4 regions of the Cellulomonas sp. NPDC058312 genome follow, and region 1 is predicted to be linked to each of the others. Evidence: predicted binding sites of a transcription regulator. Region 1 holds the regulator's gene; each other region holds the start of a gene.
What was found. The regulator HrcA, encoded in region 1, represses chaperone genes, less so after heat shock. The targets are predictions, from matches to a motif close to TTNGCACTCGNNNNNNNCGAGTGCNAA.
Positions count from the first base shown of each region.

Region 2: a site for HrcA is predicted at 1,543-1,569, ahead of groES (co-chaperone GroES). Genes of this name have one in related genera too.
Region 3: a site for HrcA is predicted at 1,907-1,933, ahead of groL (chaperonin GroEL). Genes of this name have one in related genera too.
Region 4: a site for HrcA is predicted at 1,321-1,347, ahead of ACFVXN_RS15860 (Hsp20/alpha crystallin family protein). Genes of this name have one in related genera too.

Region 1 is NZ_JBHVZE010000006.1:168,186-171,272, forward strand. It holds gene ACFVXN_RS17215 (MFS transporter) at 1-900, shown strand, start outside; gene hrcA (heat-inducible transcriptional repressor HrcA) at 983-2,017, shown strand; gene dnaJ (molecular chaperone DnaJ) at 2,107-3,087, shown strand, end outside.
Region 2 is NZ_JBHVZE010000001.1:281,100-284,186, reverse strand. It holds gene ACFVXN_RS01350 (MerR family transcriptional regulator) at 1-26, opposite strand, end outside; gene ACFVXN_RS01345 (WhiB family transcriptional regulator) at 366-668, shown strand; gene groES (co-chaperone GroES) at 1,103-1,399, opposite strand; gene ACFVXN_RS01335 (SAM-dependent methyltransferase) at 1,646-2,851, shown strand; gene ACFVXN_RS01330 (glutamate--cysteine ligase) at 2,848-3,087, shown strand, end outside.
Region 3 is NZ_JBHVZE010000004.1:94,622-97,708, forward strand. It holds gene groL (chaperonin GroEL) at 116-1,744, opposite strand; gene ACFVXN_RS13000 (LuxR C-terminal-related transcriptional regulator) at 1,976-3,087, opposite strand, start outside.
Region 4 is NZ_JBHVZE010000005.1:163,531-166,617, forward strand. It holds gene metE (5-methyltetrahydropteroyltriglutamate--homocysteine S-methyltransferase) at 1-678, shown strand, start outside; gene ACFVXN_RS15860 (Hsp20/alpha crystallin family protein) at 772-1,224, opposite strand; gene ACFVXN_RS15865 ((deoxy)nucleoside triphosphate pyrophosphohydrolase) at 1,388-1,804, opposite strand; gene ACFVXN_RS15870 (YeiH family protein) at 1,877-2,953, opposite strand; gene ACFVXN_RS15875 (LysR family transcriptional regulator) at 3,023-3,087, shown strand, end outside.

The DNA of each region.
Region 1 (3,087 bases):
CCGCGCCGGGCCGCCGGGGCGATGTCGGGGATCGTCGGGCCGAGCGGTCGGCCGCGGCTCGACGTGCCGGGGCTGGTGCTCGTCGCGCTGACCACGGCCGCGGTGATGGTGCCGTTCGTCACCACGACCGGGGCGGGCGGAGACGACCCGACCCGGTGGTGGTGGCTCGCGGTGGCCGCGGTCCTCGCCGTCGCGACGGTGCTGTGGGAGCGGGCGTACCAGCGGCGCACCGGCGCGGCGGTGCTCGACCCGCGGGTGCTGCGCGAGCCCGCGTTCCGCAACGGCGCCCTGCTGGGCATGGCGTACTTCGCGGGGTTCACCGCGGTGTTCCTCGTGGTGACGCTGTACCTGCAGCAGATCGCCGGGTACACGCCGCTGCAGGCCGGGCTGGTCGGGATGCCGTTCGCCATCGCGTCGGCGGTCGCGGCGCAGCAGTCCGGCCGGCTGGTCGCCGAGCGCGGGCGGGGCGTCGTGGTCGTCGGCCTGGTGCTGGTGCTGCTCGGCCTGATCGGCTCGGACCTGGTGATCCGGCTGGTCGACCCGCCCGCGGTGGCGTTCGCGCTCGCGGCGACCCAGATGGTCGCCGGGGCCGGCAGCGGGCTCGTCATCGCGCCGAACCAGACGCTCACGCTCGCCCGGGTGCCGGTCGACCGGGCCGGAGTCGCCGGGAGCATGCTCCAGGTCGGGCAGCGGGTCGGGTCGGCGCTCGGCGTCGCGGTCGCGCTGTCCACCTACTACGCCGCGCTGGCCGCGGGCGTCGAGGGCGGGGTGGCCGCCGGGCGCGCCCTGCTGCTGACGGTCGCGCTGGTGGCGGTCGCGCTCGTCGTGGGCGTCGTGGACCTCCGGGCGCGGCACCGGGACGTGACGCACGACGCCGTGCCCGCGGCCGGGCAGGGCTGAGCACCCGCCCGCGCGGACGCGTAGAATTGGCACTCGTGCCGGGCGAGTGCTACCGGTGTCGTGCGAGGCTGGGGAGGTGACCGTGAGCGAGGACCGCAGGCTGGACGTGCTGCGCGCCATCGTCGAGGACTACGTCGCCACGCGGGAGCCCGTGGGCTCCCGGGCGCTGGTGGAGCGGCACTCCCTCGGGGTGTCGCCCGCGACCATCCGCAACGACATGGCCGCGCTCGAGGAGTCCGGCTACATCGTGCAGCCGCACACCTCCGCGGGCCGGGTGCCGACGGACAAGGGCTACCGGCTGTTCGTCGACCGGCTCGCGACCGTCAAGCCCCTGTCCGCCCCCGAGCGCCGCGCCATCGAGACGTTCATGGAGGACGCGGTCGACCTGGACGACGTGGTCGACCGCTCCGTGCGGCTCATCGCGCAGCTCACCCACCAGGTCGCCGTCGTGCAGTACCCGTCGCTGCGCCGCACCGCGCTGCGGCACGTGGAGCTCGTCCCCGTCGGTGCGCAGCACCTGCTCGTGGTCATCATCACCGACCACGGGCGCGTCGAGCAGCGCACCCTCGAGCTCGCGACCCCGCTGGACCTCGAGGTGGTCGCCCGGCTGCGGACGCGCCTGAACGTCGCGGCGGCCGGCCGGCGGCTCGCCGAGCTCGGCACCGCGCTGCGCGACCTCGCGGACGACTTCCCGCCCGCCGAGGGCGCGCTGGTGCACGCCGTCGTCGGCGTCGTCGAGGACACGCTGGCCCGGGAGAGCGAGGAGCGCGTCGTGCTCGCGGGCACCGCGAACCTGGTGCGCGGCGGCGGTCCCGAGTTCGCGCGGCACGTCAGCCCCGTGCTCGAGGCGCTGGAGGAGCAGGTCGTCCTGCTCCGGCTGCTGACCGAGATGGCGGAGGACGAGGCGACGGTCTCGGTCCGCATCGGGCGCGAGACCCAGCACGAGGGCCTGGTGGAGACGAGCTTCGTCACCACCGGCTACGGCGGGGACGAGGGCGGCGCGGGCACGGCGGTCGCCCGGATCGGGTCCGTCGGCCCGCTGCGGATGGACTACCCCGGGACGATCGCGACGGTCCGCGCCGTCGCCCGGTACCTGTCCCGGATCCTCGCCGGGTGAGCGCCCGGCCCCTCGCCGCGCCCGTGGCGCCGGCACCCCCGATGACCCGCGTCGACGCGCGCGACCGACCCGTACAGGAAGTGTGACGAGTGAGCGACTACTACGAGGTCCTCGGCGTGGACCGCGAGGCCACGCCCGAGCAGATCAAGAAGGCGTACCGCCGGCTGGCCCGCGAGCTGCACCCGGACGTCGCGGGCGCCGAGGCGGGCTCGGAGGACAGGTTCAAGGACGTGTCCCGCGCGTACGAGGTGCTGTCCAACCCCGAGAAGCGCCGGATGTACGACATGGGCGCCGACCCGTCGTCGCCGAACGGCGGCGGGATGGGCGGTGGCTTCGGCTTCCAGGACATCTTCGAGACGTTCTTCGGCGCCGCGGCCGGCGCGGGCGCCCAGCGCGGCCCGATCCCGCGCGCCCGGCGCGGCCAGGACGCCCTGGTCCGGCTCGACATCGACCTGGCGGAGGCGACCTTCGGCACGCACCGCGAGGTCCCCGTCGAGACCGCCGTGGTCTGCCCGACCTGCGACGGCTCCTGCTGCCGCCCCGGCACGTCGCCCCGCACCTGCGACGTCTGCGGCGGGCGCGGCTCCGTGCAGCGCGTCGCCCGGTCGTTCCTCGGCCAGGTCATGACGTCCCAGCCCTGCGCGGCGTGCCACGGGTTCGGCACCGTCATCCCCGAGCCCTGCACCGAGTGCGCCGGCGAGGGCCGCGTCCGCTCGCGCCGCGTGCTCGAGGTCGACGTCCCCGCGGGCGTGGACACCGGCACCCGGATCAAGCTCACCGCGCAGGGCGAGGTCGGCCCCGCCGGCGGCCCCGCGGGCGACATCTACCTCGAGGTCCGGGAGCGCAAGCACGACACGTTCCTGCGCGAGGGCGACGACCTGCACTGCACGCTGCACGTCCCGATGACGGCCGCCGCGCTCGGCACGGTGCTGACGCTGGACACCCTCGACGGCCCGCAGGAGGTCGACCTGCGCCCCGGCACCCAGCCGGCCCAGGTCGTCACGCTGCGGGGCCTCGGCGTCGGGCACCTGCACGCGGGCGGCCGCGGCGACCTGCACGTGCACGTCGAC
Region 2 (3,087 bases), on a different contig from region 1:
GCGTCGCCGTCCTCGCTGATGTGCATCTCGTCCGTCTCGTCCCCGTGGTCCCGCAGTGATTGTGCCGGGGATCTGGCGCGGTTTCCAGCGGCCGACCCGGGCCGGATCGCGTCAGCCCTGGTCGCGGCGCAGGACCGCGCCCGCCCCGATCTGCCCGAATCGCTCCACAGCCGTGAACAACCCTGTGCACAACCGCGCCAGAACTCGGTCACGACACGGTCTTGAACAACTGCTGGCGCGGTTGTACTGTCCTCATCAGCAGGGTTCACCGGCTCACCAGGGACTTCGGTCCCGAGTCGCAGCCGGACCCGCACCGAGCACGAGGTACTGACGGCTGACGCCGCCGCACAGATGGAGGACACACCATGGCTGAGATCTCTCGCCTTCCGGGACCCGTCATGGAGCTCTGGGAGTGGCAGTACGAGGGCGCGTGCCGCGACGCCGACCAGGACCTGTTCTTCCACCCCGAGGGCGAGCGCGGCGCGGCCCGCCGCCGTCGGGCCGAGGCCGCCAAGGCGATCTGCGCCGGCTGCCCCGTCATCAACGAGTGCCGCGAGCAGTCGCTCGCCGTCCGCGAGCCGTACGGCGTCTGGGGCGGCCTGTCCGAGGACGAGCGCGCCGCCACCCTGGCCAGCCGCGCCGGCCGCACCCGCGCCGAGGTCGGCTGACCCCACCCGCTTCGCGACGGCCCGCGGTGGGATACCGCCGGCCGTCGCGGACACCCGCAGCCGCGCGCGAGCGCGGCTGACCACGTGGCGACCCCCACGGGCGGTGCGACACCGCCGGCGGTCGCCGTCCACGACGACGAGGCCCCCTCCGCGTGCGGAGGGGGCCTCGTCGTGCGCCCGCAGCTGCAGCGGCGGCCTGAGGGGGCGCCGAGACAGGACCGCCGCGCCGAGACAGGGCCCCGGGCGGACCGGTTTCGGCCGGCCGGTCCTTCCTCGGCGTCGCGCCGCACCCCCGCACGGCGGCCGGCCCGGCGCACCCGCACGGCGGCCCGGCCCGGCACCCCCGAACGGCGGCCCCGGACGCGACGAGGCCCCCGCCGCCGGAGCGGTGGGGGCCTCGTCGGGCGTCGCCGGCGCTCAGGCCGGCGGGGGCGTCACTTGGTGACGACCGCCAGGATGTCGCGGGCGGAGAGGATGAGGTACTCCTCGCCGTCGTACTTGACCTCGGTGCCGCCGTACTTGCTGTAGATGACCTTGTCACCCACGGCCACGTCCAGCGGGACGCGGTTGCCGTTGTCGTCGATGCGACCCGGGCCCACCGCCAGGACCTCGCCCTCCTGGGGCTTCTCCTTGGCGCTGTCCGGGATGACCAGACCGGAAGCCGTCGTCTGCTCCGCCTCGAGCGTCTTGACGACGATGCGGTCCTCGAGCGGCTTGATGGAGACCGACACAGCGGACCTCCCCTTCGCGTGTGAGTGCTGCCTGATGTCCTTGTCGCCCCGTGTCCACGGCCGACCGTCGTCGCGGGTGCCGGCAGCCGTGCGGTGCGCGGGCACGCCCCGGAGGGAGTGCCCACCAGCACTCTAGGAACCGGTTAGCACTCGGTCAAGGCGAGTGCCAGAAACGTGTCGGTCACGGACGTCCGCCGGCGGGGCCGCGCGGGGCGCTCCGGGCACCCGGCGTGCGAGGATCGCCCGATGGACGCGTCCGGCCTCGCGAAGCTGCTCAGCCCCGAGGGGTGGGCCCTGCTGTCCGCCCTGCCGCCCTACGACGAGCAGCGGGCGATGGCGTTGTCCGAGAAGCTGCGCAAGGAGGGCTTCGACGCCGACCTGGTCGCCGCCGCGCTCACCCAGTCCCGGCTGCGGGCGCGGGCGCACGACAAGCTCGGCGAGTTCGCCGACGCGATGCTGTTCACCCCCGCCGGGCTGGAGCAGGCGACCCGGCTCGTCGTCGCCGCCCAGCACGCGCGCCGCTACCGCTCGGCCGGGCTGCAGCACGTGGCCGACCTCACGTCCGGGATCGGCGCCGACGCGATGGCCTTCGCCGCGATGGGGCTGCGGGTCCTCGCGGTCGACGCCGACGAGACGACGGCCGCGCTGGCGACCGTGAACCTGCGGGCGTTCCCCGAGGCGGTCGTGCGGCACGGCGACGGTCTCGCGCTCGACCTGGCCGCGGAGGGCGTCGACGGCGTCTACGCCGACCCGGCCCGGCGGACGACCGGCGGCAGCCGCGTGCACGACCCCGCCGCGTACTCGCCGCCGCTGGACGCGGTGCTGGCCGTGCGCGAGCGCGTGCCCGCGCTGGGGCTCAAGCTCGGCCCGGGCGTCCCGCACTCCGCGCTGCCCGACGACGCGGAGGCCCAGTGGGTCTCGGTCGACGGCGACGTGGTGGAGCTGGGCCTGTGGTTCGGACCGCTCGCCCCCGACGGGCCCGGGCGGTCCGCGCTGCTGCTCGGCGCGGGCGGCGGCTCCGCGGTGCTGCGGGCCGGGGACGCCGAGGCGCACGCGCACCCGCCGGTCGGTGCCGTGGGGGCGTACCTGTACGAGCCGGACGGCGCGGTGATCCGGGCCGGGCTGGTCGCGGAGGCCGCCGCCGAGGTGCAGGGCCGCCTCGTGGACCGCACCATCGCCTACGTGACCTCCGACGTGCTCCAGCCGACGCCGTTCGCCACGGCCTACCGGGTGCTCGACCAGCTGCCGTTCGGGTTGAAGCGCCTGCGCGCGTACCTGCGCGAGCGGTCGGTCGGCTCGCTGACGATCAAGAAGCGCGGCACCGCCGTCGTGCCCGAGCAGCTGCGCCGGCAGCTCGACCTGCGGGGCACCACGACGGCGACGATCGTGCTGACCCGGGTCGCCGGGCAGCAGCAGGTGCTGGTGGTCGAGCCCGTGGGCGCCGCCGCGTGACCGCCCCGGCGCGGCTGCCGTTCGCGCGCTCGGAGCGCTCGACGGTCGGCATCGAGTGGGAGCTCGCGCTCGTCGACGCGGACTCCGGGGACCTGCGGCAGGTCGCGAGCACGGTCCTGGACGCCGTGCGGCCCGCGGGCGGCGGGGAGCACCCGTCGATCCGGCAGGAGCTGCTGCTCAACACCGTCGAGGTCGTGTCCGGGGTGTGCCGGACCGTGGGCGAGGCCGGCGCGGAC
Region 3 (3,087 bases), on a different contig from region 1:
CGCGGGAGCGGCGCGCGGGCGCGGGGGACGGGACGTGCGACGGGCCGGCCACCCCGTGGGGTGACCGGCCCGTCGTGCCGTGCTGGTGCGGGGCGTCAGCCCCGCGGCGACTGGATCAGAAGTCCATGCCGCCCATGCCGCCGTCGCCACCGGGGCCGGCCGGGGCCGACTTCTCGGGCTTGTCGGCGACGACCGCCTCCGTGGTGAGGAACAGCGCCGCGATGGACGACGCGTTCTGCAGCGCGGAGCGGGTGACCTTGACCGGGTCGTTGACGCCGGCGGCCAGCAGGTCCTCGTACACGCCGGTCGCGGCGTTGAGGCCGGAGCCCGCGGGGAGGTTGCGGACCTTCTCCGCCACGACGCCGCCCTCGAGGCCGGCGTTGATGGCGATCTGCTTCAGCGGCGCGTCGATCGCGATGCGCACGATCTGCGCACCGGTCGCCTCGTCGCCCTCGAGCTCGAGCGTCGCGAAGGCCTTCTCGCCGGCCTGGATGAGCGCGACGCCACCACCGGCGACGATGCCCTCCTCGACGGCGGCCTTGGCGTTGCGCACCGCGTCCTCGATGCGGTGCTTGCGCTCCTTGAGCTCGACCTCGGTCGCCGCGCCGGCCTTGATGACGGCCACGCCGCCGGCCAGCTTCGCGAGGCGCTCCTGGAGCTTCTCGCGGTCGTAGTCCGAGTCGGAGTTCTCGATCTCGGCGCGGATCTGGTTGACGCGGCCCTGGATCTGGGCGGCGTCGCCGGAGCCCTCGACGATGGTGGTCTCGTCCTTGGTGACGACGATCTTGCGCGCCTGGCCGAGGACCTCGAGGCCCACGGTGTCGAGCTTGAGGCCGACGGTCTCGGACACGACCTGGCCACCGGTGAGGATCGCCATGTCCTGCAGCATCGCCTTGCGGCGGTCGCCGAAGCCCGGGGCCTTGACGGAGACGGACTTGAACGTGCCGCGGATCTTGTTGACGACGAGCGTGGCCAGGGCCTCGCCCTCGACGTCCTCGGCGACGATGAACAGCGGCTTGCCGGACTGGATGACCTTCTCCAGCAGCGGCAGCAGGTCCTTGACGTTCGAGATCTTCGACTCGACGAGCAGCACGTAGGCGTCCTCGAGGACGGCCTCCTGGCGCTCCGGGTCGGTCACGAAGTACGCCGACAGGAAGCCCTTGTCGAAGCGCATGCCCTCCGTGAGCTCGAGCTCCAGGCCGAGGGCGTTGGACTCCTCGACCGTGATGACGCCCTCCTTGCCGACCTTGTCCAGCGCCTCGGCGATGAGCTCGCCGATCGCGGTGTCGCCGGCGGAGATCGACGCGGTGGCGGCGATCTGCTCCTTGGTCTCGATCTCCTTCGCCTGCTCGAGCAGGGCGGCGGTGACGGCCTCGACGGCCTTCTCGATGCCGCGCTTGAGGGCGATGGGGTTGGCGCCGGCGGCGACGTTGCGCAGGCCCTCGCGCACGAGCGCCTGGGCGAGCACGGTGGCGGTGGTGGTGCCGTCACCCGCGACGTCGTCCGTCTTCTTGGCGACCTCCTTGACGAGCTCCGCGCCGATCTTCTCGAAGGGGTCCTCGAGGTCGATCTCCTTGGCGATGGAGACGCCGTCGTTGGTGATCGTGGGGGCGCCCCACTTCTTGTCCAGCACGACGTTGCGGCCCTTGGGGCCCAGGGTGACCTTGACGGTGTCGGCGAGGACGTTGAGTCCGCGCTCGATGCCGCGACGGGCCTCCTCGTTGAAGGCAATGATCTTGGCCATGGGGCTATCGATCCTTCACTGTGGCTCGTGGTTCGGCCGGTCGGTGCCCGCGACGGACGGCCACGCCGCTGCGACGGTCATGTCCCGTCGTGCGGCGGACCTCACCAGGTCGGCCTCGCTTCTCATTCTGTCACTCTCGACCCGAGAGTGCTAAGCACATGGTTAGCACTCGGACCTGCCGAGTGCAAGGCCGCTCAGCCCTCGGCGGACAGAGACCACGGGCCGCGGCGGCTACGCCTCGGTCCAGCGGTCGAGCTCGCCGCGGCTGCTGAACCCGAGCTTGCGCAGCACGCTGCTCATGTGGTTCTCGACGGTCCGCACGCTCAGCACGAGCTGGTCGGCGATCTGCCGGTTCGTCAGCCCGGCGCGGGCCAGGACCGCCACCTCCCGCTCCCGCTCGGAGAGCACCTGCACCCGCAGGGCCAGCGAGCCCCCCGCCTCCCGCGCCGTCCGACCCGGCGACGCGGGCGGGACGTCGCTCCCGACCTCGACCGCGACCGACCTCGACTCGTCCACCACCGCGACCGCCGTGCGCGTCAGCCCGGCCGGGATCCAGAGCCGCCCCGCACCCAGTGCCGCCCCGACGGCCCGTGCGTCACCGGCGGCGAGCGCCTCGTGCAGGTGCAGGTACGGAGCGAGCAGCGGCAGCGGTGTGCGCGCGTAGGCGGCGCGCACGGTGCTCAGCTGCTCGGCGCTCATCGGCACCGAGGACAGCAGCCAGCACAGCAGCGCCGGCTGCATCCGCCCCCGGTCCGCGAACCGGCGACCGCGCTGCCACATCTGCTCGGACGCGTCCTGCTCGCGGTCGAGGGCGACCTCCAGGGCAGCGTGCGCGAGCACCCGCAGCGACCGGACGAGGGGGCTCCGGCTGCGCGGGGCGGCGTCGAGCTCCGCGAGCAGGATGCGTGCGACCGGCAGCGCGCCCGCCCTCCCCTGCAGCGCCGCTCCCAGGACGAGGGCGCGGCGGTAGTACGTGCTCTCCAGCGGACCGGCGGGACCCAGCCGCACCGCCGTGCTGAGGACGCGCCACGCCGCCTGCGGCTGCCCGGCGAAGAGGAGCACCTGCGCGAGGACGCACGCGTGCACGCGGATCCCGACCGTGTCCAGGGCGTCGTACGCCGCCTCCAGGCGGACGCGGGCCCAGGTCTCGGCGTCCCGCAGCTCGCCGAGCATGAGCAGCGCCTCGCCGCGGAACCCGTCGAGGTGGTGGTGGAGCTCCGGCAGGAGCTCTCCCGGCCCGATCTGGTCGCAGACCTCCAGGGTGAGGTCCGGCCGACCCGCCTCGAGGGTCGCGGCGGCCCGGGCGACGACGGACCAGCCGCGCAGGAACCGGGGCAGGCCGC
Region 4 (3,087 bases), on a different contig from region 1:
CCGTGGACCACCTACACCCAGTCGCTCACCCCGAAGCCGGTCAAGGGCATGCTCACCGGCCCGGTGACCATCCTCGCCTGGTCGTTCGTCCGCGACGACCAGCCGCTGGCCGACACCGCCAACCAGGTCGCCCTGGCACTGCGCGACGAGATCGCCGACCTGGAGGCCGCGGGCACCGCGATCGTGCAGGTCGACGAGCCCGCCCTGCGCGAGCTGCTGCCGCTGCGCGCCGACGACCACGCCGCGTACCTCGACTGGTCGGTGGCGTCGTTCCGGCTCGCGACCGCGGGGGTGCGCCCGGACACGCAGATCCACACGCACCTGTGCTACTCGGAGTTCGGGGAGATCTTCGCGGCGATCGACGGCCTGGACGCCGACGTGACGTCCATCGAGGCCGCCCGGTCGAAGATGGAGATCCTGGCCGACATCGCCAGCGAGGGCTACCCGCGCGGCATCGGCCCCGGCGTCTACGACATCCACTCCCCGCGGGTGCCGTCCGAGGCCGAGGTGACCGAGCTGCTGGCGGCGGCGGTGCGCGTGGTCGACCCCGCCCAGCTGTGGGTGAACCCCGACTGCGGTCTCAAGACCCGGCGCTACGCCGAGGTCACCCCGTCGCTGGAGCACGTGCTGGCGGCGACCCGCACGGTCCGCGCGTCGCTGGCGGTGCCGACCGCCTGACCCGGACCCGCCGACGCGCCGCGGCCCCGGTCCCCCGTCGTGGGGGCCGGGGCCGCAGTGGGTGGTCCGGTCCCTGGGCCGAACGGTCGGCCGTCAGCCGGCCGCGTGCTGCGGGGTCTCGCTGCCGGCCTCGATGGTCGTCGGCGCGGAGCCGGTCGCGACCTCGATGCGGCGCGGCCGGGCCTCCTCCGCGACGGGGATCGTCAGCGTGAGGACGCCGTCCGCGTAGGACGCCGAGATCGCGTCGAGGTCCAGGCCCCGGCCGACGGTCAGCTGCCGCGCGTAGGTCCCGACCGGGCGCTCCTTGGCCAGCCACTGCACGCCGTCCTCGGTGCGCGCGGTCCGCTGCGCCCGGATCGTCAGGGTGCGGTCGTCCACGCTCACGTCGATCGAGCCCGGGTCGGCACCCGGCAGGTCGACGTGCAGGACGTAGTGGTCACCGGCGCGGTACAGGTCCATCGGCATCGAGGCCGACGCGCGCTGCGCACCGAGCACCTGCCCCATCAGGCGGTCCATCTCCTGGAACGGGTCGAATCGCGTAGCCACAGCCCGTCACCTCCCTCACGAGCGTGGTCCCGGGCGGTCCGGGACCGGGTACTCCCCCGGCGCCTGGTCGCACCGGAAGGGGCTACGCGACCTGTTCTAGCACTCGAGGGTGCCGAGTGCCAGATCGAGCAGCCACCTGTTCGCTGAGAGATGAACGCCCTGGTCAGGGTCGGTGCGTGGCGGCCAGGGCCTCGACGATCCGCACGTCCGCGTCCAGCCAGGGCACCGTGAGCCACCGGCCCGCCGGCAGCCAGCGCAGCGCGTCGTGCTCGACCAGGGGCTCCGGCTCCCCCGCCACGAGCTCCGCGCGCCACAGGCGCATCGTGTACGTCGGCGTGAGGCGCCAGCAGCCGTCGTCGGGCCCGACCAGCTCGTCGCCGAGACCGACCTCGACGCCCAGCTCCTCGCGCAGCTCGCGGTGCAGCGCGTCCTGCGGGTCCTCGCCCCGCTCGACCTTCCCGCCCGGGAACTCCCACCGGCCGGCCAGGCTCGCCGGCGACCGGCGGCGCGCGGCCAGCAGCGTCCGGGGCGCGTCGAGGTCGTCGACGATCGCGGCGGCCACGACGAGCACGGGAGTCATGCGCGCAGTCTGCCAGCGGCGCCGGGTCAGGTGGCGAGCACCGGGCCCGTCAGGTGGCGAGCACCAGGCCCGTCAGGTGGCGAGCACCAGGCCCGTCAGGCTGACGCCGGCGGCCACCGCGGTCGCGATGCCGCCGAGGAGGACCGGTCGACCCCCGGTGCGCACGAGCCGGCCGACCCGGATCTGGGTGCCGAGCGCCACCATCGCCGCGCCGAGCGCGAGCGTCGTCACCGGCTTCACCGCCGGGAGGACGGCGTCGGGCACCAGGCCGGCGGACCGCACGAGCACGGCGACCAGGAACCCGACCACGAACAGCGGGACCAGCGGGCCACCACGACGCGCGGGCGCCTGCTCCGGGACGGCCGCGTCCGCCCGGGCGGTACGGCGCCGCCGCACGATGCCGGTGCCGGCGACCAGCGGCGCCAGGAGCACGACGCGCGCGAGCTTCGCGACGACCGCGACCGTCAGCGCCGCCGCCGACACCGTCCCGGCGGCCGCGACGACCTGGGCCACCTCGTGCACCGACATCCCGGCCCACAGCCCGGCCGTCCGGTCGCCGAGGCCGAGCACCCGCGCGGCGACCGGGATCACCAGCAGCGCCAGGGTGCCGTAGAGCGTGACGAGCGCGACGGCCGTGGCGACGTCGTCCTCCTCGGCGTCGGCCACCGGGCTCATCGCGGCCACGGCGGCGGCCCCGCAGATCGAGAACCCGGTCGCGATCAGCAGGGTCAGCGCCCGGCCGACCCGCAGCCGCGGACCGAGCCACAGCGTGACGCCGAACGTCGCCGCCACCGTGACCAGCAGGACCGCGACCTCCCGCAGGCCGAGCCCGAGCAGGTCGCCCAGGGACAGCTGCAGCCCCAGCAGCACCACCCCGGTGCGCAGCACGCGGCGTGCGGTCCACGCCAGGCCCGCGTCGAGCACCGCGGGCACCAGGCCGACCGCGCGGGCCGCCGCACCGAGGACGATCGCGACCAGCAGCCCCGGGACGACCGGCACCGCCGCCGTCAGCGCGACGCACCCGGCGGCCAGCAGCAGCGCCACCAGCACCCCCGGCGCCAGCCCCCGGGCCCCCGGTGCCGCGGTCGCGGCGGGGCGCGTGGTGGCGGCGCGCGGGGAGGCGGGGCGCGGGGCGGCAGGGCTGGGCACGGGTCCACGGTGCCGGTCGGGGGCTCGCGCCGGAACGCCGACCTGCCTGGCAGGCCCTAGCCTGAGGCTATGGAAGACCCGCGGCCCGACGGCCCGACCGCGCACACGGCACCCCCCGCGCGCCGGGTCCCGCT